Regions from separate parts of the Nonomuraea sp. NPDC003214 genome, predicted to be linked through region 2. Evidence: riboswitches for the same ligand, from Rfam matches in the RefSeq annotation. Region 2 holds a riboswitch; each other region holds the start of a gene.
What was found. A riboswitch is a leader RNA that binds a small molecule or an ion and turns the genes downstream of it on or off. The one in region 2 is predicted to bind cyclic di-AMP.
Positions count from the first base shown of each region.

Region 1: it holds a riboswitch for cyclic di-AMP, as region 2 does, so the genes downstream of both, ACWDXC_RS07480 (hypothetical protein) here and ACWDXC_RS24425 (C40 family peptidase) in region 2, are expected to answer to the same signal.
Region 3: it holds a riboswitch for cyclic di-AMP, as region 2 does, so the genes downstream of both, ACWDXC_RS22250 (CHAP domain-containing protein) here and ACWDXC_RS24425 (C40 family peptidase) in region 2, are expected to answer to the same signal.

Region 1 is NZ_JBSFSX010000002.1:528,162-535,710, reverse strand. Features, by position in the region: gene ACWDXC_RS07510 (DUF885 domain-containing protein) at 1-154, opposite strand, end outside; gene ACWDXC_RS07505 (DUF4032 domain-containing protein) at 177-1,391, shown strand; gene ACWDXC_RS07500 (roadblock/LC7 domain-containing protein) at 1,503-1,880, shown strand; gene ACWDXC_RS07495 (hypothetical protein) at 1,885-2,664, shown strand; gene ACWDXC_RS07490 (hypothetical protein) at 2,707-3,078, shown strand; gene ACWDXC_RS07485 (alpha/beta fold hydrolase) at 3,123-3,971, opposite strand; gene ACWDXC_RS07480 (hypothetical protein) at 4,102-4,896, opposite strand; cyclic di-AMP (ydaO/yuaA leader) riboswitch at 5,065-5,197, opposite strand; gene ACWDXC_RS07475 (DUF5302 domain-containing protein) at 5,364-5,564, opposite strand; gene ACWDXC_RS07470 (CBS domain-containing protein) at 5,660-6,103, shown strand; gene ACWDXC_RS07465 (rod shape-determining protein) at 6,147-7,115, shown strand; gene ACWDXC_RS07460 (hypothetical protein) at 7,121-7,549, opposite strand, start outside.
Region 2 is NZ_JBSFSX010000007.1:508,536-516,084, reverse strand. Features, by position in the region: gene ACWDXC_RS24435 (NYN domain-containing protein) at 1-736, shown strand, start outside; gene ACWDXC_RS24430 (NlpC/P60 family protein) at 821-1,795, shown strand; cyclic di-AMP (ydaO/yuaA leader) riboswitch at 2,062-2,221, shown strand; gene ACWDXC_RS24425 (C40 family peptidase) at 2,298-2,792, shown strand; gene ACWDXC_RS24420 (hypothetical protein) at 2,996-3,829, shown strand; gene ACWDXC_RS24415 (M48 family metallopeptidase) at 3,841-5,262, shown strand; gene ACWDXC_RS24410 (glycosyltransferase family 4 protein) at 5,259-6,347, shown strand; gene ACWDXC_RS24405 (carbohydrate ABC transporter permease) at 6,362-7,243, opposite strand; gene ACWDXC_RS24400 (carbohydrate ABC transporter permease) at 7,240-7,549, opposite strand, start outside.
Region 3 is NZ_JBSFSX010000007.1:54,762-62,310, forward strand. Features, by position in the region: gene ACWDXC_RS22235 (hypothetical protein) at 1-458, opposite strand, end outside; gene ACWDXC_RS22240 (aldo/keto reductase) at 556-1,371, shown strand; gene ACWDXC_RS22245 (Gfo/Idh/MocA family protein) at 1,424-2,377, shown strand; cyclic di-AMP (ydaO/yuaA leader) riboswitch at 2,492-2,629, shown strand; gene ACWDXC_RS22250 (CHAP domain-containing protein) at 2,642-3,349, shown strand; gene ACWDXC_RS22255 (YciI family protein) at 3,503-3,940, shown strand; gene ACWDXC_RS22260 (RNA polymerase sigma factor) at 4,726-6,036, shown strand; gene ACWDXC_RS22265 (ABC transporter substrate-binding protein) at 6,305-7,549, shown strand, end outside.

The sequences.
Region 1 (7,549 bases), on a different contig from region 2:
TGCGCAGGCGCTGCAGCCAGAGCACCTGCTCGCGTTCGCGGGCGGTGAAGCCCTCGGCGGTGAAGTCGCCGAGCGTGTGGTCGTAGCCGTCGGCCCCGAGAGTGCTGGCGACGACCGGACGTCCGGAAAAGTACCAATTGAGAAAGTCGTCCACCAACGCACAATATCCTGAGCAAATGCCCCTTCAGATCACCGGCGCGCTAGGCGATCCCGACCTGATCAGGCTCCCCTGGGAGCTTCCCCTCGAACAGTGGCCCCAGCACCATCTCGTCGACCTCCCGCGCGGCATCTCGCGGCACGTGGTGCGCTTCGCCCGGCTCTCCGGCAAGGTGTACGCGATCAAGGAGATCAGCGAGCGCTACGCCAAGCGCGAGTACCAGCTCCTGTGGGACCTGGCCCGGCTCGACGCCCCCGCCGTCGAGCCAGTCGCGTACGTCACCGGCCGCGACGAGGGGCTGGACGCGGCGCTGATCACCCGGCACCTGCAGTTCTCGCTCCCCTACCGGGCCGTCATGTCCGGCACGCTGCGGCCCGACACGCTCACCCGGCTGCTGGACGCGCTCGCGGTGCTGCTGGTGCGGCTGCACCTGAACGGGTTCTTCTGGGGCGACTGCTCGCTGTCCAACACGCTGTTCCGCCGGGACGCGGGCGCGTTCGCCGCCTACCTGGTCGACGCGGAGACCGGCGAGATGCACCCGATGATCAGCGAGGGCCAGCGGCTCGGCGACATCGACGCGGCGCACACGAACATCTTCGGCGAGATGCTCGACCTGGAGGCCGGCGGGCTGCTGCACCCGTCGATCGACCCGATGGAGACCGCCGAGGACGTGGTCAACCGCTATCACCGGCTGTGGGCGGAGATCACCCAGGACGAGATCATCGAGGAGGTCGACTGGCACCGCGTCGAGCAGCGCATCCGGCGGCTCAACCTGCTCGGCTTCGACGTGGCCGAGATGATGGTCCGGCGCAAGGTCGGCACCGGGCGGCTCATCGTCCGCCCCAAGGTCGTCGACGCCGGTCACCACCAGCGGCGGCTGCTCCGGCTGACCGGCCTGGACGCCGAGGAGAACCAGGCGCGGCGGCTGCTCAACGACCTCGACGGGTTCCGCGTGGCCAAGGGGCTGCGGCACGAGGACGAGGCCATCGTGGCGCACCGGTGGCTGGCCGAGGTGTTCCAGCCCACGCTCGCGGCCATCCCCGCCGAGCTGCGCGGCAAGCTGGAGACCGCCCAGCTCTTCCACGAGATCCTGGACCACCGGTGGTACCTGTCGGAGGCCGAGGGGGGCGACGTCGGGCTGGCGGCGGCGGTCAAGTCGTACGTGGACAACGTGCTGGTGTTCAAGCCTGACGAGAAGGCTTTACTGCCGGACGAGACTCCGAATATGAATTAAATTCCACAATGGCACGATAAATCCGTCGCGGTTGGGTTTTTCTTACTCCGGGCCATATAGATCCTTATCTTGTGGAAATTGCTGTCAGTCCGCTCTCCCTAAGCTGATCGCGTGCTGGGACTGGACGGCTGCCTGACCGAGGTCATGGCGATACCGGGAGCGCTGGACGCGATGCTCGTGGACCACACGAGCGGCATGGCGGTGGCCGCCAGCGCCATCCCGCCCGGCGCGGACGCGGAGAAGTCCGCCGCCGCGCTGACGGAGACGCTGCGCGCCACCGTCGACGGGCTGGCGCGCGCCTGCCCGGGCGACACCGTGCGCGTCGAGGACGTGCTGATCACCACGGACAAGGGCCACCACCTGCTGCGCCCGCTGGACACGCTCTTCGACGGGCCGCTGGTGATCTACGTCCGGCTGGACCTCGAACGCGCGAACATCGCCCTGGCGCGGCACCGGCTGCGCGCCATCTCCGCCGAACTGCTGGCGTGACGGCATGCCACCCCTGGACACGCACCTGGCCGGACTGGCCCGCGAACGCTCCACGGGCGCGCTGCGGGTCGGCCGGGCCGGCACGATCTACCTCGACGCCGGGCGGATCACGTACATGGAATGCGCCCGCACGCCGGGCGCCGAGCGGCTGCTCGCCTCCCGGGGGCGCGTGTCGGAGGCCGCGCTGCGGCGCACGCAGGCCGACGGCGGGTGCGAGCGGCTGCTGCGGGAGGGGCCGGTCACGCTCGGCGAGCTGCAGTACTGCGTGCTCGGCGCGGTGCTGGACGCGGCGTTCTTCCTGCTGCCCGCGGCGGGGCCGCGGCCGAAGTTCCGGCCGGGCGAGCGGCACTGGCTGGGCGGGCGCTGGTACTTCGACGTGGCGGGGCTGGTGCGCGAGTGCGCGCGCCGCCGCGCCCACCTGGCGAGCGTCTGGCCCGACGCCGCCGTCGACACCGCACCGGTACGGGTCTCGCCCCGGCTGCGCGGGCAGGGCGTGACGCTCACCGACGTGCAGTGGGAGGTCGTGGTCGCCGCCGACCAGGAGGCCACGCCGCTCGACCTGGCCAGGCGGCTGGGCCGGACGGGCTACGCGGTCATGCTCGCGGTGCGGCGGCTGGCCGCGGCCGGGCTGCTGCTCCCCGACGAGCGGGCCGCCCTGCCCAGACGCGCCAAGCGGCAGCCGAAGCCGGGCCCGCAGGGCGCCGGGGAGCCCGCGGAGCCCAGGCAGCAGGTGGACGTGGCCCTGCTGCTGCGGCTGAGGAAGGCGCTGGAAGAACTGGCGTGAGGACCGCTCACGCCGGGACGATCACAACGAACGGAGGACGACATGGCCGGCATGGACATCTCGCTCAAGGAGATGATGACGATCGACGGCTCGATCGGCGCGGCGATCGTCGACCACGGCAGCGGCATGGCGCTGGGCACGCTCGGCGGCTCCAAGGACCTGGACCTCCAGGTGGCGGCGGCCGGCAACACCGAGGTCGTCAAGGCCAAGCTGCGCACGATGGACTCGCTCGGGCTCAAGGACGCGATCGAGGACATCCTCATCTCGCTCAGCGGCCAGTATCACATCATCCGGCCGCTGACCGGGCGCGGCGGCAAGGGCCTGTTCCTCTACCTGGCCCTCGACCGGAGCCGGGCCAACCTGGCCCTGGCCAGGCACCAGCTCCGGGCCATCGAGGAGAAGCTGGAGGTCTGAGACCCGGTGGCTCGTGCCCGGGGCGCGGCGGGCACGAGCCACCGTCACACGCGGGAGGTGAGCCGCGTCACGGCGGCGACGATCTCGGGCCAGAGCGGGCGGGGAAGGTCGTGCCCCATGCCAGGGAACGTCAGCAGCTCGGCCCCATCGATGGCCGCCGCCGTGGCGCGCCCGCCCTCGACCGGGACGAGCTGGTCGTCCTCGCCGTGCACGACCAGCGTCGGCACCTTGACGGCCGCCAGGCCCTCGGTGCGGTCGCCGGAGGCCATGATCGCGGCGAGCTGGCGGGCCGTGCCCGGCGGGTCGAAGCAGCGGTCGAAGGCCAGGCCGGCCAGCCGCAGGACGCGCTCGCGGTCCATCTCGTAGCCCGGCGAGCCGATCACCGACCAGGTCTTGAGCGCCTGCGCCAGGACCGCCTCCCGGTCGGCCGGCGGCGCGCCGAACAGCACCGCGCCCGCGGCCTCGGTCGGCGGGGCGACCGCGGGGCCGGTGGTCGACATGATCGAGGTGAGGGTGAGCACCCGTTCCGGGTGGCGCACGGCCAGCGTCTGGGCGATCATGCCGCCCATCGACGCGCCCATGACGTGCGCCGCGGGCCAGCCGAGCGCGTCCATGAGCCCGGCGGCGTCGTCGGCCATGTCGTCCAGCAGGTACGGGGCGGCGCCCCGGAAGTCGGGCACGCCCGCCTCGTGGAAGTGCGTGGACAGACCGGCGTCGCGGTTGTCGAACCGGACGACGTGATGCCCCTGGCCGGCCAGGGCCGTGCAGAGGTCGTCGTCCCAGTGGATGAGCTGGGCGCCCAGCCCCATGATGAGCAGGAGCGGGCGCCCGTCAGGTGAGCCGAAGCTCTCGTAGGCGAGGTCGATGCCGTTCGCCGAGGCGTGGGTGGTCACGGATACTAGAATTACCTTCTAATTCGTCCCGCGTAAAGCACGCCCGGCCACCCATGCGGAAGGCTCAGGCGCCCGGCCGGGGGACGGCTCGGACGCCTGAGCTCCTTGCTGGGTCAGCTGCCCGTCAGGGTCAGCGGCCCATCAGCTTGCGGAGCCGGTCGCGGCCGAGGATCACGCCGCCACCGGCCAGGGCGAGACCGCCGGCCAGCACGGCGCCACCGACGCCACCGGTCTCCTCGCCGGCCGCCGCGGCGGCGGGCTTGGAGCCGCCGCCCGCGGGGCGCTCGCTCGCGGTGTACGCGGCCGGAGCGACGCCGCCGCTGCCGGGAGCCTCGACGCGGGGCTTGCTCTCCTCGGTCTTCTTCTCCGCCAGGATGGTCGGCGGCTGGGCCGGGTTGCGGTCCACGCGGGACCAGGCGCCGGTCGAGAAGGCCACGGGGTGGTTCTTCTTGCCCACGCCGTCGCCCCACTTGGTGATGACGTACTGGACCTCGATGTGGCCCTTGCCGCCGTTGCCGTCGACCATCAGCGTGCTGGAGTTGAACTTGCCGCCGGTCAGCTCGGCGAACGTCTTGGCGTCCAGGTCGAGCATGACGCCGTTGTTGGACGGGTTGCCGGGACCGCGGTCACCCACGAAGAAGGGCATCTTCTTGCCCTTGTAGACGACGTAGCCCTCGGTCATCAGCGGCCAGCTCGGGCTGGCGGCCAGGCCCTTCTGCATGGGCTTGCCACTGGCGGGCAGACCCGTGTCACCGGCGCGGCCGGAGGAGTCGTCCCAGAAGTAGGACGCGGTGGTCGCGCCCTTCAGCAGCACCTTCTGGCTCTCGTCGACGTCGGCGTGGGCGGCGCCGGCCCCGAAGGCGAGGGCGCCGGCGGCGGTGGCGGTGAGCAGGGCGAAGGAACGCATGCCGATACGAGCAGACATGAAAAAGTAAAGTCCTTTGTTAGGCAATGGGGAAAAGCGCTCACTCAGAAGGGCGTAGCCGGGCAGAACGCCAAACGGTCGCTACGCGGAGCGCGAGAAGTTCGGGGAAGTGGTGCCGCTCAGTGGGCGCGGGCTGGGGGTACGACGCAGCGGTACATCACAGGTAGGGTGTCCTCTCCATCTCGCCTACCGGGTTAGCTGACGGGTTCGGGCGTGGAGATGCCCTACCGGCCGCGAAGGGCCGGATTCACCCCAGAAGTTGGGTCCCCGGTTCCCGTGAGGGATTCGGCGCCAGGTGGCCGCCTCTTCCTGGTGAAGGGCTAGGTCACCACCTGGTAACGCCACCCAATGTATATGCCAAACCGGACAAACGCAAAGGTAACACCATGAATCAGGCGAAGATCTACCTAGGAGGGTCAAGAAAAGGGGGGCACGGCATTGCCGTACCCCCCTGAAACGCCAGGATCTCAGCCGCCGCTCTTGCGCCTGAAAGATCGCTTGCTGGCAGCCGGCCCGTGTGCCCCGTGAATCTTCGCGGCGTCGGCGCCCCTGCCACCCGCGCTCGTGCCCGCGGCCTGGTTGCGCTTGCGCTCCAGCGCCTCGCGGAACTTGCGCTTCATCTCGTCCTCGGGAGTCTCGCTGACTTCCGGCTCCGGTGTTTCCGCCATGGAGGACCTCCTGGTGTTGAGGGACGTACACAGCTTCGCACGATCGCCCACACGGCGCGAAACCGGGACGGCCGCCCAGCGGTTAGGGTGAGCCTGTGCGCGCACGCGATCTCGTCAGCGACTTCCCGACCGTGACGCTCGACACCCGCGCGGCCGACGCCGCCCGGCTGCTGGCCGAGCACGGGCTGCCGGGGCTCATCGTGCTCGACGACGACGGCCGTCCGCGCACGATCCTGCCCGGCACCCAGGTGCTGCGCCTGGCCGTCCCCCGCTACTGCCTCGACGACCCCGCCCTGGCCAGGGTCGTCGACGAGGAGCACGCCGACGCGTTCATGCGCGGCCTCGGCGAGCGCACGGTCCGCGAGACCCTGCCCGAGCAGCCGCGCGAGCTGCCCATCGCCGACGGCGACGCCACCCTGCTGGAGCTGGCCGCGCTCATGGCCCGCACGCACAGCCCGCTCGTCGCCGTCGTCGACGACGGCGCCCTGCTGGGCGGCGTCACGCTCCAGGCGCTGATGGGCCAGTCGCTGCCGCACTAGCTCCTTGGTGTTGCCTTGACCCGATGGCGGGCAGATTCCGGTCATGGTGAGCCCGCTCGGCCGGGATCTCGCGATCGATCTCGGCAGTGTCAGCACCCAGATCCACGCACGAGGCCGGGGCATCGTGCTCAACGAGCCCACGGCCGTCGCGCGAAGTCCCGAGACGGGCCGGGCCGTCAGGTTCGGCGCCCAGGCCGTCTGCTGCGGCGACACCTGCTGGCCGGTGCGCGGCGGCATGCCGGGAGACCCCGAGCTGGCCCGGCTCCTCATCCGCCACTTCGTGCACAGGGTGCACAAGTTCACCAGGCCGCGCCTGGTCATGGCCCTGCCCGACGGCTGCTCGCCGATCGTCGCGCGGACGCTCGGCGACCTGGCGTACGAGGCCGACGCGCGCGGCGTGGTCCTCGTGCCGCACGCGCTGGCGGTGGCCCTCGGGGCCGGAGTGGCGCTGGACGAGCCCGCCGGCGCGATGGTCGTCGACATCGGCCCCGGCCTCACCAGGATCGCCGTCCTGGCGGGCGGCGACGTGGTGACGGCCGCGTCCACCGGCGTCGGCGGCGACGACATGAACCGCGCCATCGCCCGCCTCGTCGAACACCGGCACGGCATCCTCATCAGCGAGAGCGAGGCCGAGGCCGTCAAACGCGACGCCGGCACCGCCTGGAAGCCGCTGCACCGCCAGGTCCTCGTCCACGGCCACGACCCGGAGACCGGGTGCGAGCGCGTGGTCACGGTCCCGGTGCACGACCTCTACGAGGCGACCAGGCAGCCGGTCGACGCGATCGTCCGGGCCGCCGCCCGCGCCGTGGAGCACTGCCCGCCCGAACTGGCCGCCGACCTCGGCGAGCGCGGCGCCACCCTCGCGGGCGGCGGCTCCCTGCTACGCGGCCTGGCCCGGCGGCTGCGCACCGCCCTGGCCATCCCGGTCCGCCGCGCCGACCAGCCGGTCGAGACCGTCGCCCTGGGCCTGGCCCGCTACGTCGACCGCCGGTGGCCCGGACGCACGCCCTAGCCGGTCTACTCCTGTGAGGCCGTGCGCAACGCCCGGTAGAGCAGGCGCGGGTCGCCCAGATGGTGGCGCAGCAGCTTCTCCAGGCCGCCGATCGGGACGAGGTTCTGCGGGGCGCGCGGGTCCTTGTAGTCGACGCCCGCCAGCGGCGGCAGCGCCAGCGTGAGCTCGTCGGCCAGCCGCGTCACCTGGGCGGGCTCCAGCTCGGCGCTCGCCTCGCACCGCGCGATCCCCGCCCACGGGGTCGAGGACCGTACCGGAAGCCGCACGTACCAGGCGTGCCGCCGCCAGCTCGTCCCCATGAGGAACACCGGCGTGCGCTCCCCCGGCGCGAGCGCCGACACGACCGCCGACTGCGGCGGCGGCAGGTAGGCGGTGTGGTGGGTCTTGATGTAGCCGACCGTGTTGGGCAGGTGGGTGCGCCCGCGCAGCGGGCC
Region 2 (7,549 bases):
GATGGAGCAGGCCGCAGAGGAGGCCAGGCACGCGGCCACGGCCGCCGGCAGCGCGGGGGAGTCGGAGCTGCGGCGGTTGCGTGAGCGCCTGGCCGATGTGGAGAAGCAGCTCGAAGCCTCGCGCCGGGCCGCGCGCGAGGGCCGCAGCGTCGAGGACGCGCGCATCCGGGTGCTGCTCGACGCGTTGCAGGACGCCTCGGCGGGGCTGCGCAGGGAGCTGGCGCTGCCCACCATGATCAGCCGGCCGGCCGACTCGGTCGCGGCGCTCACCGGTGAGCGGCCGGGTGTGCGCGGCGTGCCCGCCCGCGCGCTGGCCGACGACGACCCGCAGCTGCTCGATCAGCTTCTGGCGCTGCCGCAGGTGCATTTGATCATCGACGGCTACAACGTGACCAAGTCCGGCTACGGCACGCTCACGCTCGCCGACCAGCGCGCCCGCCTGATGACCGGGCTCGGCGGGCTGGTCGCGCAGACGCGCGTCGAGGTGACCGTGGTGTTCGACGGCGCCGAGCTCAACTCTCCGGTGCAGGTGGTGGCGCCGCGCGGGGTGCGGGTGCTGTTCAGCGCGCCGGGCGAGATCGCCGACGACCTGATCCGCCAGCTCGTCCGGGCCGAGCCGCCCGGCCGGGCGATCGCCGTGGTCTCCTCCGACCGCGAGGTGGCCGAGTCCGTCAGGCGGATGGGCGCCAGGCCCGTGCCGTCCGCGCTGCTGCTGAGGCGGCTCGGTCGCGCATAGATGACGAATATGGCGTTTAGGTGAGGATTACTCGCCACTTCTGTACTATTTCGCCCCGAGGATGATCCCCTGGGAGGCGACGCTGTGAGGTTGGGCCGGGTGCCGCTGGCCGCGGGTCTGGTGTTCGGACTGGTGATGACCCCCGTCGGAGGGGTGCTGGCCGATCCCAAGCCGACTCTCGCGCAGGCGAGAGCGAAGCTCGACAAGCTCAACGACAAGGCCGACAAGGTCGTGGACCGCTACAACACGGCCACCGAGAAGTACAAAGAGGCCAAGGCGCGCTACAGCCGGCTGAACGACACGTACAAGCGCAAGCTGGCGACCGTCGCGGATCTGCGCGGTGAGGTCGTCAACATGGCCGTCGAGACGTACAAGCTGGGGGGCGACTTCTCGACCCTGCCCAGCATGATGACCAGCGACGATCCGGCCGATCTGCTGTACGGGATGGCGTTACGCGGGCAGCTCGCCCAGGAGCGCACCCAGAAGCTCGCCGCCTTCGACCGGGCCAACCGGGGGCTGAAGACCGACCGTGACCGCGCCGAGGAGGCGCTGGCCGCGGCCGACAAGGAGCGGGACGCCGTCAAGAAGGACCGGGCGGAGATCCTGGACCTCATCAAGGACCAGAAGAAGCTCCTCGACCGGCTGGGCGCGTACAAGGCGGGCAATCCCAACAGCACCGGCCTCAAGTACACGGGTCCCGCCTCGGGCAACGCGGCGGCCGTGCTGCGCTTCGCGTACGCGCAGGTCGGCAAGCCGTACGTGTTCGGCGGCACCGGGCCGGGCGGCTACGACTGCTCGGGGCTCACGCAGGCCGCCTGGCGGGCCGGTGGCGTGTCGCTGCCGCGCACGACCTGGCAGCAGTGGTCGTGGGGCGCCAGTCGCAAGGTGTCGCTCAACGCGCTGGAGCCCGGCGACCTGATCTTCAGCGAGGGCCTCGGGCACGTGAGCATCTACGCGGGCGGCGGCAAGATCGTGCACGCGCCGCAGACGGGTGACGTGGTGAAGGTGGTCACACTCTCGTCGTACGGGCGCCGTCTCGTGGGCGCCGTACGTCCCTGACAAGACGGGGTCGGCCCAAGTGTGAGGAGGGTCACACTTGGGTAACGAAACCCGCTGCTCCGGCGGGGGATGAGGGCCTGACTCCCGGCGTGTCTGATCTTTACTCGCTTACTCAGGCTTTGCCATTACGTGACTTTTCGGCGTAACTTCTGGCGTCGCGGCGTTCCAGCCAGGACGCCCGCCGGTCACCATCGGGTCCCCCGATGTTCGACAGAAAGAACCATCCGCCGGTCACCGCGGCCAGCGCCCCCGAGGCGCGAAGACGCGGCGGTGGCCTGCCGAGTCCGTGCAGCCAGGAGGCACGGAGCCGGGGACCCAGCGATCCCGTACGCGGTGATCAGGGGTGAATCGGCGCGTTCAGCGCCGTAGGGCGACTTCCAGGCCCGAATCCGTCAGCTAACCCGGTAGGCGTTCGTGGAAGCCCCTAGGAGCAATCCTGTCTACCCTCTCGCACAACCCCCGTCTGTCCCGTCTCGCCCTGAGTGGCGCAGCGCTGATCACCGTGACGGCCGGAGGTCTGGTCGTCCACGCCCCGACGGCGCAGGCGGCGACGACGAATGAGTTCGCCACCACTGCGGTGACAAAGACGGAGAAGTCCGTCAAGTCGTCGAAGGTGGCCAAGGTCGCTCGGCAGAAGGCCAAGGCCCGCAAGGCCGTGGCCGTGGCCAAGAAGCAGATCGGCGACCCGTACCGCTACGGCGCCACCGGCCCCGGGTCGTTCGACTGCTCGGGCCTCGTCCAGTACGCCTGGAAGAAGGCCGGGGTGAAGATCCCGCGCGTGACGAACAGCCAGTTCGCGCGCATCAGGAAGAAGGTCTCCTACAAGCACCTGCAGCCGGGTGACCTGATGTTCTTCCGCGGGCTCGGGCACGTGGGCATGTACGTCGGCGACGGCAAGATGGTCCACTCGCCGAGAACGGGCCAGCGCGTGCGCGTCGAGAAGCTGCGCGGCTGGCGCAAGGCGTCGTTCGCCGGCGCGGTGCGTCCCGGTCTGTGACCTGCGCCGAAGGCCCCGTCCCCGCCCCGGGACGGGGCCTTCGGCCTTCCCGGGCTCCGGACCGGGCCGACGCTCAGGAACGGCGGCTACGATCGGGCAGCGTGTCCGACAAGGGGTCCGGCAGCGGACCTGGAAATGGGCCCGGCAGCACGTCCGGTATCACGTCCGGGAGAGCGCCCGGCAGCGCGCCCGGCAGGGTGCTCGTGCGGGGGCGTCGGCGGGTCGTGCCGGTGGTGCTGCTGGTTGTCGCGGCGTTCCTGGCCGGTGGGTCCGGCGCGGTCCCGGGGCCGGGAGGCGCCGCCACCGAGGCGGGGGTGCTCGCCGGCGTGCGGGCGCGCTGGGGCGACGGGCTCGACGTCGTACGCGGTGAGCGGTCGCTCGTCGCCGGGCAGGACGCGCCCCCCGGGCTGCTGGCGGACCTGGCGCGCCGGGCCGACACCGCGGGGCGGCGGGTCGGCGGAGTGCTGGGCGGCGACGTCCGGGCCGTGGTCCTGGTGCCCGCCTCGGCGCGGGAGGCCGCCGCGCTGGCGGGCGTCGCGTCGGTCGACGGGCTGGCGGCGGTGGCCGACCGGGGACGCGTGATCGTGGTGCCCGAGCACTTCGCCCGTCTCACCCCGGTCGGGCGTGACGTCGTGCTGGCCCACGAGCTGACCCACGTGGCCGCCGGGACCGACGGGCTGCCCGTCTGGCTGTACGAGGGCTTCGCCGACTACGTGGCCTACCGGGACGCCGGGCTGCCCGTCGAGGTGGCCGCCGCCGAGCTGGCCGCCGAGGTGCGGGCCGGGCGGACGCCGTCCGATCTGCCGGACGCGGCCGACTTCGTCCCCGGGGCCGAAGCGGGCCGGCTCGCCCGCGCGTACCAGGAAGCCTGGCTGGTGTGTCGCCTCGTCGCCGCGCGCTGGGGTGAGAAGAGCCTGGTGAGGCTCTACCGTGATGCCCAGACGTACGGCGTGGGCCGGGCGCTGGCCTCGCTGGGGCTCTCGGCGGGCACGCTGACCCGGCTGTGGCGCGCGTACGTCCGGGACCGACTGGCGTGAGGGGACGCGACATGGACGACCGGCAGGAACGGCGCGAGACGACCGAACAGGACGTCGGCCCGCCCGCCTCCCGAGCCCTGAAGGGGGCGGACCTCGCCGAGCCGTCGCCCGAGACCGGGGACGAGGACGTGGCCGGGGACGGGCACGCGGCCGGGGACGGGGCCGGCGACGGGGGCGGGCGTGAGGCGAGGCTGCGGCGGGAGGCCGGGGCCGGGCTGGCCGTGCTCGGGGCGGTGATCGCCGGGGTGGTGGCGTTCACGACGCCGTGGACGGCGCTGCCCGCCGGGGCGCCCGAGGTGACGCCCGACCCGGCGCGTGACTTCGGCGCCGCCGAGATCGCCCGCTCGCAGGCGTTCGACGCGGCCACCAGCGTGCCGAGCTACCTGTCGCTGGGCGTCACGCTGGTGTTCGCCGGGCTGCTCGTGGCCACGCCGCTCGGCGCGAGGCTGCTGGGATGGCTGCGGGGCCCGTGGTGGGCGCGGGTGCTGCTGGGCGTGCTCGTGCTCACGGTGATCGAGGAGGCCGTGCGGTGGCCGCTCGGCATGTGGTTCGAGGGCGCGCTGCGCGACTTCGGGCTGTCCACGCAGGACTGGGCGGCCTGGACGGGCGACCGGCTCAAGAGCGTCGGCATCAACGCGGCCCTGCTGGCCGTCATGGTGCTGGCCGTGGTGGCGCTGGCGCGGCGGATCCGGCGCTGGTGGATCCCGGCCGCCGCCGGGGCGTTCGCGCTGACCGTGGGGGCGTCGTTCGTCTACCCGGTGGTGTTCGAGCCGGTGTTCAACGACTTCCACGCCATGCCGGACTCGCCGCTGCGCGCCAACCTGATGGCGATGGCCGAGCGTGACGGGGTGCCGGTGGAGGACGTGCTGGTGGCCGACGCCTCGCGCCGGACGACCGCGCTGAACGCCTACGTCTCGGGGTTCGGCGCGACGCGCCGGATCGTCGTCTACGACACGCTGCTCAAGGCGCCGCCGCGCGAGGTGGAGCTGGTGGTGGCGCACGAGCTCGGCCACGCGAAGAACCGCGACGTGCTGCACGGCACGCTCGTCGGGGCGCTCGGCGCGGCGCTGGGGGCGGTCCTGCTGTTCCTGGTGTTCGGAGCGGCACGGCGGCGTACGGGCGGCGCGCCGATCACCGATCCCCGGGCGGTGGGCGTGGTTCTGGGGCTGATGACGCTGGCGACGTTCCTGTCCGGCCCGGCGCAGAACGTGATCAGCCGCCACATCGAGGCCAGGGCCGACGCGCACGCCCTGGACCTGACGGGCGACCCGGCGACGTTCGTCGCGATGCAGAAACGCCTGGCAACAGCCAATATTTCCGACTTGTCGCCAGATGCGGTGGAATATGTGCTCTATGCCTCCCATCCCACGGCTGCCCAGCGGATCGCCATGGCCCGCTCCTGGGCCGAGCTGAACGGCCGCCCCCAGCCGTGAGCGCACCTCCCCGGGTGGTCGTCGTCACCAACGACTTCCCGCCGCGCCCCGGCGGCATCCAGTCGTTCGTGCACGGCCTGGCCCTGCGCACCCCCGGCGTGGCCGTCTACGCCCCGGCCTGGCCCGGCTGCGCCGAGTTCGACCGGCGGCAGCCGTACCGGGTCGTGCGTCACCCGGGCCGGCTGATGCTGCCGACGCCCGCCGTCGCCCGGCGGGCGGCGCGGCTGGTGGCCGAGCACGGCGCCGACACCGTCGTGTTCGGCGCGGCGGCGCCGCTCGGCCTGCTCGCGCCGCGCCTGCGCGCGGCGGGCGCGCGGCGGATCGTCATGCTCACGCACGGCCACGAGGCGTCCTGGGCGGGCGCGCCTGTGTTCCGCTCGGTGCTGCGCCGCATCGCCGGCCACGCCGACGTGGTCACCTACCTCGGCCCCTACACCCGCGCCCGGCTGGCGCCGGTCGTCCCCGAGGACAAGCTGGTACGGCTGGCCCCGGGCGTGGACGTGACGCAGTTCCGGCCCGACGTGGAGCCCCGGCGGCCCGGCGGCGGGCCGGTGGTGGTGTGCGTGTCCCGGCTGGTGCCGCGCAAAGGGCAGGACCAGCTCATCAGAGCCTGGCCGAGGGTCCTGCGCGAGGTGCCGGGCGCGGTGCTGCTGCTGGTCGGCGGCGGCCCGCACCGGCGCAGGCTGGAACGGCTGGCCGCGGGCAGCCCGTCGATCGTGTTCACCGGCAGCGTCCCGGCCGCCGACCTGCCCGGCTACTACGCGGCCGGCGACGTGTTCGCGATGCCGTGCCGTACCCGGTGGGGCGGGGTCGACGTGGAAGGGCTCGGGATCGTGTTCCTGGAGGCGTCGGCGACGGGGCTGCCGGTGGTGGCGGGCGCGTCCGGAGGCGCGCCCGAGGCGGTGCGGCACGGCGAGACCGGCCTGGTCGTCGACGGCCGCGACACCGGGGAGGTGGCCGCGGCCCTGATCGAGCTGCTGAGCGCGCCCGAGCGGGCGCGGAAGCTGGGCGAGGCCGGCCGCGACTGGATCGCCGCCGAATGGTCGTGGGACCGGGTCGCCGACCGCTTCCGCGCCCTGCTGTGATCATCCCTGCCTGATCATCCCTTCGTGGACCCGAGCGTGAGCCCGGCGACGAACTGCTTGTGCAGGAGCTGGAAGACGATCAGCGTCGGCAGCGCGACCAGCACCGACCCGGCCGCCAGCAGGTTGTAGTCGGTGAAGAACTGGCCGCGCAGGTTGTTCAGCGCCGAGGTGACGGGCAGCTTGTCACCCGACGACATGAGCACCAGCGCCCACAGGAAGTCGTTGTACATCCAGGTGAACTGCAACGTCGCCAGCGCCGCCAGCACCGGGCGGCACAGCGGCAGCGTCAGCTTCCAGTAGCGCCGCCACACGCCCGCCCCGTCCACCAGCGCCGCCTCGGTGATCTCCTCCGGGATCGTGCGCATGAAGTTCGCCATGACGAACACGCAGAACCCGAACTGGAACGCCACATGGATGAGGATGAGCCCCAGGTAGGAGTCGTACAGCGCCTGGGAGTCCGACAGCCACAGCGGCAGCGGGACCAGCGTGTAGAGCGTGTAGAGCGGGGTGATGAGCACCTGCGGCGGCAGCAGGTTGCCCGCGGTGAAGACGATGAGCAGGGTCCGGCGCCCGGGGATCCTGGCCCGGGCGATGGCGAAGGCGGCGAACGAGGCCAGGAAGAGCGTCAGCAGCAGGGCCGGGATCACGATGATCAGCGTGTTGAGGTAGTAGCGGGGCAGCTCGGCCTGGCTCCACGCCTGCCCGTAGTAGTCCAGCGTGAGGCTTTCGGGCAGCGAGAAGTAGCCGAGCCGGGCCGTCTCCTCGTACGGGCGCAGCGAGGCGTACACGGCCAGCGCCAGCGGCAGCAGCCAGCCCAGCGCCACCAGCGCGAGGAAGGCGTGCAGCAGGACGCGCAGCGGCCTGGCCCGCCGCCGGGCCGGGGCGAGGGCCGTCATCGTTCCTCCCTGAACAGCTGCGACAGGTACGTCACGATGAACCCCAGCGAGATCACCAGCAGCACCACCGCGATCGCCGAGCCGAACCCGATCCGGCTGGCCTCGCCCACGATGTTCTCCGTGACCAGCACCGACAGCAGTTCGAGCCCGTTGCGGCCCTTGTTGATCGCGTAGACGATGTCGAACGCGCGCAGCGCCTCGATCACCGTGATCACCAGCACGATCACGTTGACCGGCCGCAGCGTCGGGAACACCACCCGGAAGAACGTCTGCGCCTCATTGGCCCCGTCGATGGCCGCGGCCTCC
Region 3 (7,549 bases), 450 kb from region 2:
ACCGGCAGCGCGGTGAACACCGTCACCCGGCCGGCGCGCAGCCTGAGGGCCGCGGCCAGCCCGAGCGCCGTGCGCAGCAGCCCGGGGTGCGCGCGCGCCCGCAGCAGGGGCCGGTACGGGCCCGCCGCCAGCAGCTCCAGCAGCCGGATCGTGGCCAGCCCGTCGTCGACCACGACGACGCGGCCCGGATGGGCCGTCAGCCAGCGCAGCTGCACCTTGCCGGAGAACGCGTCACCGACGGCCGACGGCCGGCGCGGCATGCGCTCGCGCGGCTCGGCCAGCTCCAGGCCGCCGGGCAGCGGCAGGCGGCGCAGCTCGCGCCGCGTCACCCGCAGCGCGCGCAGCCCCGCGCGCGGCACGACCTCGGCCGACGGCCCCAGCAGCCCGGCATGGTGGGCCTCGACGGCGCACAGCATCTGGAGCGGCGACTCCACCCAGGCCGACGCCCGTTTGACCACTGATGTTCTCCCAGCCAGGTGATGGCCCGTTCACGACCGCTTCAAGCTAGCCCGGGCGGCTTAAGCCGCTCGGAACGGCACGTGAACAATGGAGGGTATGAACTCGCTACGGCTATACAGAGACGGCGTGGAGATCCCGCAGCTGGGGCTCGGCGTCTGGCAGGTGCCCGACGACGAGGCGGAGCAGGCGGTCACGACCGCGCTCGCATGCGGCTACCGCCACATCGACACCGCCAAGCTCTACCGCAACGAGGCCGGTGTGGGGCGGGCGGTGCGCGCCTCCGGCATCCCGCGGGAGAAGCTGTTCATCACCACGAAGCTGTGGAACAACGACCACGACCGCGCCGAGCAGGCCTTCGAGGAGAGCCTGGGCAGGCTCGGCCTCGACTACGTCGACCTCTACCTGATCCACTGGCCGGCGCAGCGGCAGGACAAGTACGTCCAGGCGTGGCGCGCGCTGGAGAAGGTCTACCGCGACGGCCGGGCCAAGGCCATCGGCGTGTCCAACTTCACCGTCGAGACGCTGCAGCGGCTGCTCGACGAGGCCGACGTGCCGCCGTGCATCAACCAGATCGAGCTGCACCCGTACTTCCAGCAGCGCGAGCTGCGCGAGTTCCACGACAAGAACGGCATCCTCACGCAGGCCTGGAGCCCGCTCGGGCAGGGCAAGGGGCTGCTGTCGGAGCCCGCGCTGGCGGTGCTGGCCGACAAGCACGGCCGCACGCCCGCGCAGATCGTGCTGCGCTGGCACATCCAGCTCGGCAACATCGTCATCCCCAAGTCCGTCACGCCGTCGCGGATCAAGGAGAACATCGCGGTCTTCGACTTCACGCTCGACCAGGAGGACATGGCCGCCATCGGCGCCCTGAACGCGGGCCGCCGGCTGGGCCCGGACCCGGACGTGTTCCCGTGAGGTGAAACCGGGCAGGTTTCGCGTCCGCGGATGAATCAGTACGATCTTCCGCGTGCGAGATCTAGCGTGGGGCATCGCGGCGACGGGCGGCATCGCCAGGACCGTGGGGGCGGTCATCGCGGCGGAGCCGGGCATGCGGGTGGCCGCCGTCGGCTCCCGCGACCTGGGCCGGGCCAAGGCGCTGGCGGCGACGCTGGGCGCCGAGTCCGCCTACGGCTCCTACGCCGAGCTGTGCGCCGACCCGGCCGTCGACGCCGTCTACGTGGCGACCCCGCACGCCCAGCACCTGGAGGTGGCCGAGGCCGCGATCGCGGCGGGCAAGGCGGTGCTGTGCGAGAAGCCGCTGGCGGCGAGCCTGGCCGACGCCGAGCGCATGGTCCGCCTGGCCCGCGAGGCCGGGGTCTTCCTGATGGAGGCCATGTGGATGCGGTTCAACCCGCTGGTGCGCATGCTCAAGGACGACCCGCGCTTCGGCGAGATCCGCTCGGTGCGGGCCTCGTTCGGGTTCGCGCTGCCGTACGATCCCGCGCACCGGCTGTGGGCGCCCGAGCTGGGCGGGGGCGCGCTGCTCGACCTGGGCATCTATCCCCTGGGGCTGGCCCAGCTCTTCCTCGGCATGCCCGAGTCCATGCACCTGACGGGCGCGCTGGCGCCCAACGGGGTCGACGCGGAGGCGGGCGGGGTGCTCGTCTACCCGGGCGGCCGGCGGGCGCTGGTCGACACCTCGCTGCTCGCGCACTTCCCCAACTCGGCCAGCATCGTGGGCACCGGGATGCGCGCCGACCTGGACGCGCCGTTCTGGGCGCCCCGGCGGGTGGTGCTCAGCGGGCCGTCGATGGAGACCGAGGAGCACGAGCTCGACCCGGCCGACAACGGCTACGCCGGGGAGCTGCGCGAGGTGCGGGACGCGCTCGCCGAGAACCGGACCGAGAGCGCGATCATGCCCCTTGACGAATCCCTTGCCATGATGGGGCTCCTGGCCGACGCGCGCGGGCAACTCGCCTAGCTGCGACTTTATCGACTTGTAATGCCTTGGCGGATGTATTACCTTATGGCGCATTCGCGGCTTACGTCCGGTTTGTCCGGTCGTTGCCAACCATCGCACGACACTCACAGGATCGTCCTGTGACCGCTGAATCCGCCTTGCGCGGAACCGGGGACCCATGTCCTTTGGGGTGAATCGGCACCTTGTGTGCCGTAGGGCAGCTTCCACGCCCGAACCCGTCAGCTAACCCGGTAAGCGGCATGGAAGCAAGGAGTAATCCCCTCGATGGCGAAGCACCGTCTTACCCGTGCCCCGAAGAAGCTTCACCCCCGCGCCGGCGCCTCCCTCCGCGCCACCCTCGGCGCAACCGTCCTGGCCGCCGGACTCGGCGCCGGGATGACCACCGCACTCCCCGCCCAGGCCGCCGAGCCCGGCCACCAGGTCGAGACCCAGACCATGTCCGAGTCCACGCAGACCAGGGCCGGCGCCAACCAGGTCAACGTCACCGCCTCCCAGGTCCTGGCCCTGGCCAAGGCCCAGGTCGGCACCTCCGAGAACGCCTACGGCGGCGGCACCAAGTTCCAGCAGTGGTACGCCAGCTCCAAGCGCGCCCTCGAGACCGTCGCCCGCGACGGCGGCAACCCCAGCGCCTACCTGAACGCCCCCTGGTGCTCCATGTTCGTCTCCTGGGTCGGCGAGCAGACCGGCGCCCGCCCGCAGGTCGGCTGGGACGCCTACACCGTGACCCACGCCAAGTGGTTCGCCGCCAACGACCGCTGGGGCACCGAGGCCAAGCCCGGCGCCGTCGTCTTCTTCGCCTGGAACGGCAGCAAGAGCATCAGCGCCATCCAGCACGTCGGCTTCGTCGTCAAGGACAACGGCGACGGCACGATCTCCACGATCGAGGGCAACACCGGCAACGGCAAGGTCGAGGAGCGCGTCCGGCCCAAGTCCCAGGTCGTCGGCTACGGCTACCCCTCGTACGCCGCCTGACCCTCCCCCTGGCGAAGCGCGCGCCCCTCCCCCGGGCGCGCGCTTCCGCGTTTCCTCCCCTCCCCGTGTCGATCCGGCCCCCTCCGGGACGACGCACAGGTGTGGCAGGCTCGCCGGGAGCCCGCTTCACCGCCTGGACGAGGAGAACGCACCGTGAAATTCCTGATCGTCGGCAAGGCCAGCGAGGAGACCGAGGCCGGCGCCCTGCCGAGCCAGGAGCTCGTCGACAACATGACGGCCTTCAACGAGTCGCTCGTGAAAGCCGGCGTCCTGCTGGCCGCCGAAGGGCTCCACCCCAGCTCGCGCGGCGCCCGGATCGCCTACAGCGGCGGCAAGGCCCGCGTCATCGACGGGCCGTTCGCCGAGGCCAAGGAGCTCATCGCCGGCTTCTGGCTGATCCAGGTCAAGTCGCGGGAGGAGGCGCTCGAATGGGCCCTGCGCGTCCCCGTCCCGCCCGGCCACGACGGCATCGGCCTGGACGTCTGGCAGGTCTTCGACCCCTCGGACATGCCCGAGACCTCCCTGACCCCCGAAACCGCCCAACGCCACGCCACCCTCCGCGCCACCCTCGACTCCCCACCTGAGCCCTGACCGTCCGAGAGCGGCGCCCCAGTGGGAGGCGGCGCGCTGCGGCGGCCCCTCCCGGAAGGCCGCGCCCCCGCCGGGCAGGCGGGAAGCCCCAGGTGGCGGCAACCCCGGAAGGGTGACTCCCGGAAGCGGCGCCCCCTCCCCGAAGGCCGCACCCCGCCGGGCAGGCGGAAGCCCCAGGATGGCGGCAACCCCGGGAGGGGGCGGGCCCCCGGAAGGGGCGCCTCGGGCAGTCCGGCCCTCTGGTGGCCCCGCCGGGGCGGCCCCACCCCACCGGCGACCCCCGGCGGAGCGGCCCCGACCGCACCGGCGGCCCACGCCCCGGACGGCCCAACCCACCGGCCCCCAGGCAATCCGGCCCTCTGGCGGCCTCCGCCGAGGCGGCCCCACCCCACCGGCGGCCCACGCCCCGGACGGCCCACCCCCACCGGTCCCCCGGGCCCGCCCCCTCAGTTGGGCCCGGCCCCAGGGGCGCGGCCCCAACGGCGGCGCGCACCCCGGATGGCCCGGCCCCATCGGCGGTCCGGACCCATCCCCTCCGGTGCCCCGGTCCGGGGGCGCGGCCCCACCGGCCGCCCGGACCCCGGACGGTCCGACCCCGCTGGTGGGCTGGGCGGCGTCGGTGGGTTGTGGGCCGCGTTGCGCGGCGCAGCCGCCGCCTCATGGGAAGCCGCCGCCTCAGGGAGGCGTGCCCCCACGAAGCGGCGGGGCCGCGTGGTGGGAGGGGTGCGTCCCACGGGAGGGCGCTCGGGTTGCGAGGGGGTGGGCGGGGCTGTTGTCATGGGCGGGTGACAGCGTCGGAGACTCATCGGGCCATTGAGGCGGTGTGGCGCATCGAGGCGGCCCGGGTGATCGCCGGGCTGGCCGGGATGGTGCGTGACGTCGGCCTCGCGGAGGAGCTGGCGCAGGACGCGCTGGTGGCGGCGCTGGAGCAGTGGCCGCGGGAGGGGGTGCCGCGCAATCCGGGCGCCTGGCTGATGACCGTGGGCAAGCGCCGGGCGGTGGACATGATCCGGCGGCGGGAGCGGTTCGAGCGCAAGCTGGTCGAGCTGGGCCGGGAGCTGGACGACGAGACGGAGCTGCCGGGCGTCGAGGAGATCGAGGACGACCTGCTGCGGCTGGTTTTCACGGCGTGCCATCCGGTGCTGTCGACGGAGGCGCGGGTGGCGCTGACGTTGCGGGTGCTGGGCGGGTTGTCGACGGACGAGATCGCGCGGGCGTTCCTGGTGCCGGAGTCGACGATGGCGCAGCGGGTGGTGCGAGCCAAGCGGACGCTGGCGGAGCGCGGGGTGCCGTTCGAGGTGCCGGAGGGCGCGGAGCTGGCGGATCGGCTGTCGTCGGTGCTGGAGGTCATCTACCTGATCTTCAACGAGGGCTATTCGGCGACGGCGGGTGACGACTGGATGCGGCCGGGGCTGTGCGAGGACGCGCTTCGGCTGGGGCGGGTGCTGGCCGGGCTGATGCCGAAGGAGGCGGAGGTCCACGGGCTGGTGGCGCTGATGGAGATCCAGGCGTCGCGGGCGGCGGCGCGGGTGGGGCCGTCGGGCGAGCCGGTGCTGCTGCTGGAGCAGAACCGGGCGCGCTGGGACCGGCTGCTCATCGGCCGCGGCCTAGCGGCGCTGGCGCGGGCCGAGGAACTGAGCGGGGACCGGGGCGGGAACCTGGGCGAGGCTGTGGGTGGGGCTCCGGGCGAGGCTGTGGGCGGGGCCGCGGGCGGGGGGATGGGGCCGTACACGTTGCAGGCGGCGATCGCCGCCTGTCACGCGCGCGCGCTGACGGCGGAGGAGACCGACTGGGCGCGGATCGCGGCGCTGTACGAGGAGCTGGCGCGCCTGTCGCGCTCGCCGGTGGTGGAGCTGAACCGGGCGGTGGCGCTGGCGATGGCGTACGGCCCGGCGGTGGGGCTGGAGCTGGTGGACCAGATCGCCGGGGAGCCCGCGATGCGCGGCTACCATCTGCTGCCGAGCGTGCGCGGGGATCTGCTGTTCCGGCTGGGCCGGCTGGCGGAGGCGCGGGCGGAGTTCGTGCGGGCGGCGGGGCTGACGCGCAACGGGCGGGAGCGGCGGCTGCTGGAGGAGCGCGCCCTGGCCTGCGGCTGATCCCCACCGCCGCCGGGGTGGGCTGCCCGGAGTGGTGTGGAATAGGTGCGCATGAGATGGGAGCGCTCCCAAAGGGCTATATGAGCCCTTTAAGGTGAAAAATCCGCTTCTAGTGCCCTGAAACACCCCAGAGGTAACGGTTGAGTTTCGGGACGTTGACGTCCGCACGCCATACGGGCACTCTTTGTGGGAGCGCTCCCAAAGACCTTCCTCTCGCGGCTCACCCCGCGATGCACCTCCCACGATCCACACCCAAAAGGGGTACGGAATGACGAACCACAAGCGCTTTGCTGTTTCCGGTGTCATGGTCGCGGCGCTGGCCGTCGCGACGGCCGCGTGTGGCGGCGGCGGCACGACGACGCCGGCCGGGGCCGGTGAGACGACGGCGGCGGCAGAGCCTGTCACGATCAATGTGCACACCTTCGGCGGTGGCGAGAACTTCGGTTACGACGCCGCCGTCGAGAAGTGGAACGCCGAGCACCCGAACATCCAGATCAAGTACACGAACCTGACCGACCGGTTCGAGGACGTCTACCTGCCGCAGCTGCTGCAGCGCCTGCAGGCGGGCAGCGGCGCCGGCGACATCGTCGGCATCGACGAGGGCGCGATGGGCCTGATGGCCGCCCGGCCGCAGTTCTTTACCGACCTGGGCGAGCACGGGCTGCAGGACCGCAAGGCCGACTTCCCGGCGGCCAAGTGGGAGGCGGGCATCAACGCCGACGGCAAGCTGTTCGCGCTCGGCACCGACATCGGCGGCATGACCATGTGCTACCGCAAGGACCTGTTCGAGAAGGCGGGGCTGCCGACCGACCGCGAGGAGGTCGCCAAGCTCTGGCCGACCTGGGACGCGTACCTGGAGGCCGGCAAGAAGTTCCAGGCCGCCAACAAGGACGCCAAGTGGATGGACGGCCCGAACACCATCTACAACGTGATCCTTTCGCAGGAGGCGCCGAAGAACGGCAACGTCTCCTACTTCGACAAGAGCAACCAGCTCGTGCTGGAGACGAACCCGGCGGTCAAGACGTCCTTCGACTGGGTGCAGAAGTTCAGCCAGCAGGGCCTGACGGCCAAGCTGCAGGCGTTCAGCCCGCCGTGGAACAAGGCCATCAAGGGCGGCGACTTCGCCACCATGGGCTGCCCGTCGTGGATGCTCGGTGTGATCTCCGGCGCGGCCGGTGACGAGAACAAGGGAAACTGGGACGTCGCGGCCGTGCCGGGCGGGTCGGGCAACTGGGGCGGCTCCTGGCTGGCCATCCCCAAGCAGACCAAGCACCCGAAGGAAGCCGCGCAGGTGCTCAACTACCTGACGGGCAAGGAGGGCCACGTGGCGGCCTTCAAGGAGGCGGGCGCGTTCCCGAGCTCCATCCCGGCCCAGCAGGACCCTGAGGTGGCGGGCCTGAAGAACGAGTACTTCAACGACGTGCCGACGGGCGAGATCTTCGCGGCCTCGGTCAAGGACCTGCAGCCGGTGTTCCTCGGCGAGAAGCACGCCCAGGTCAAGACCTCGGTGGAG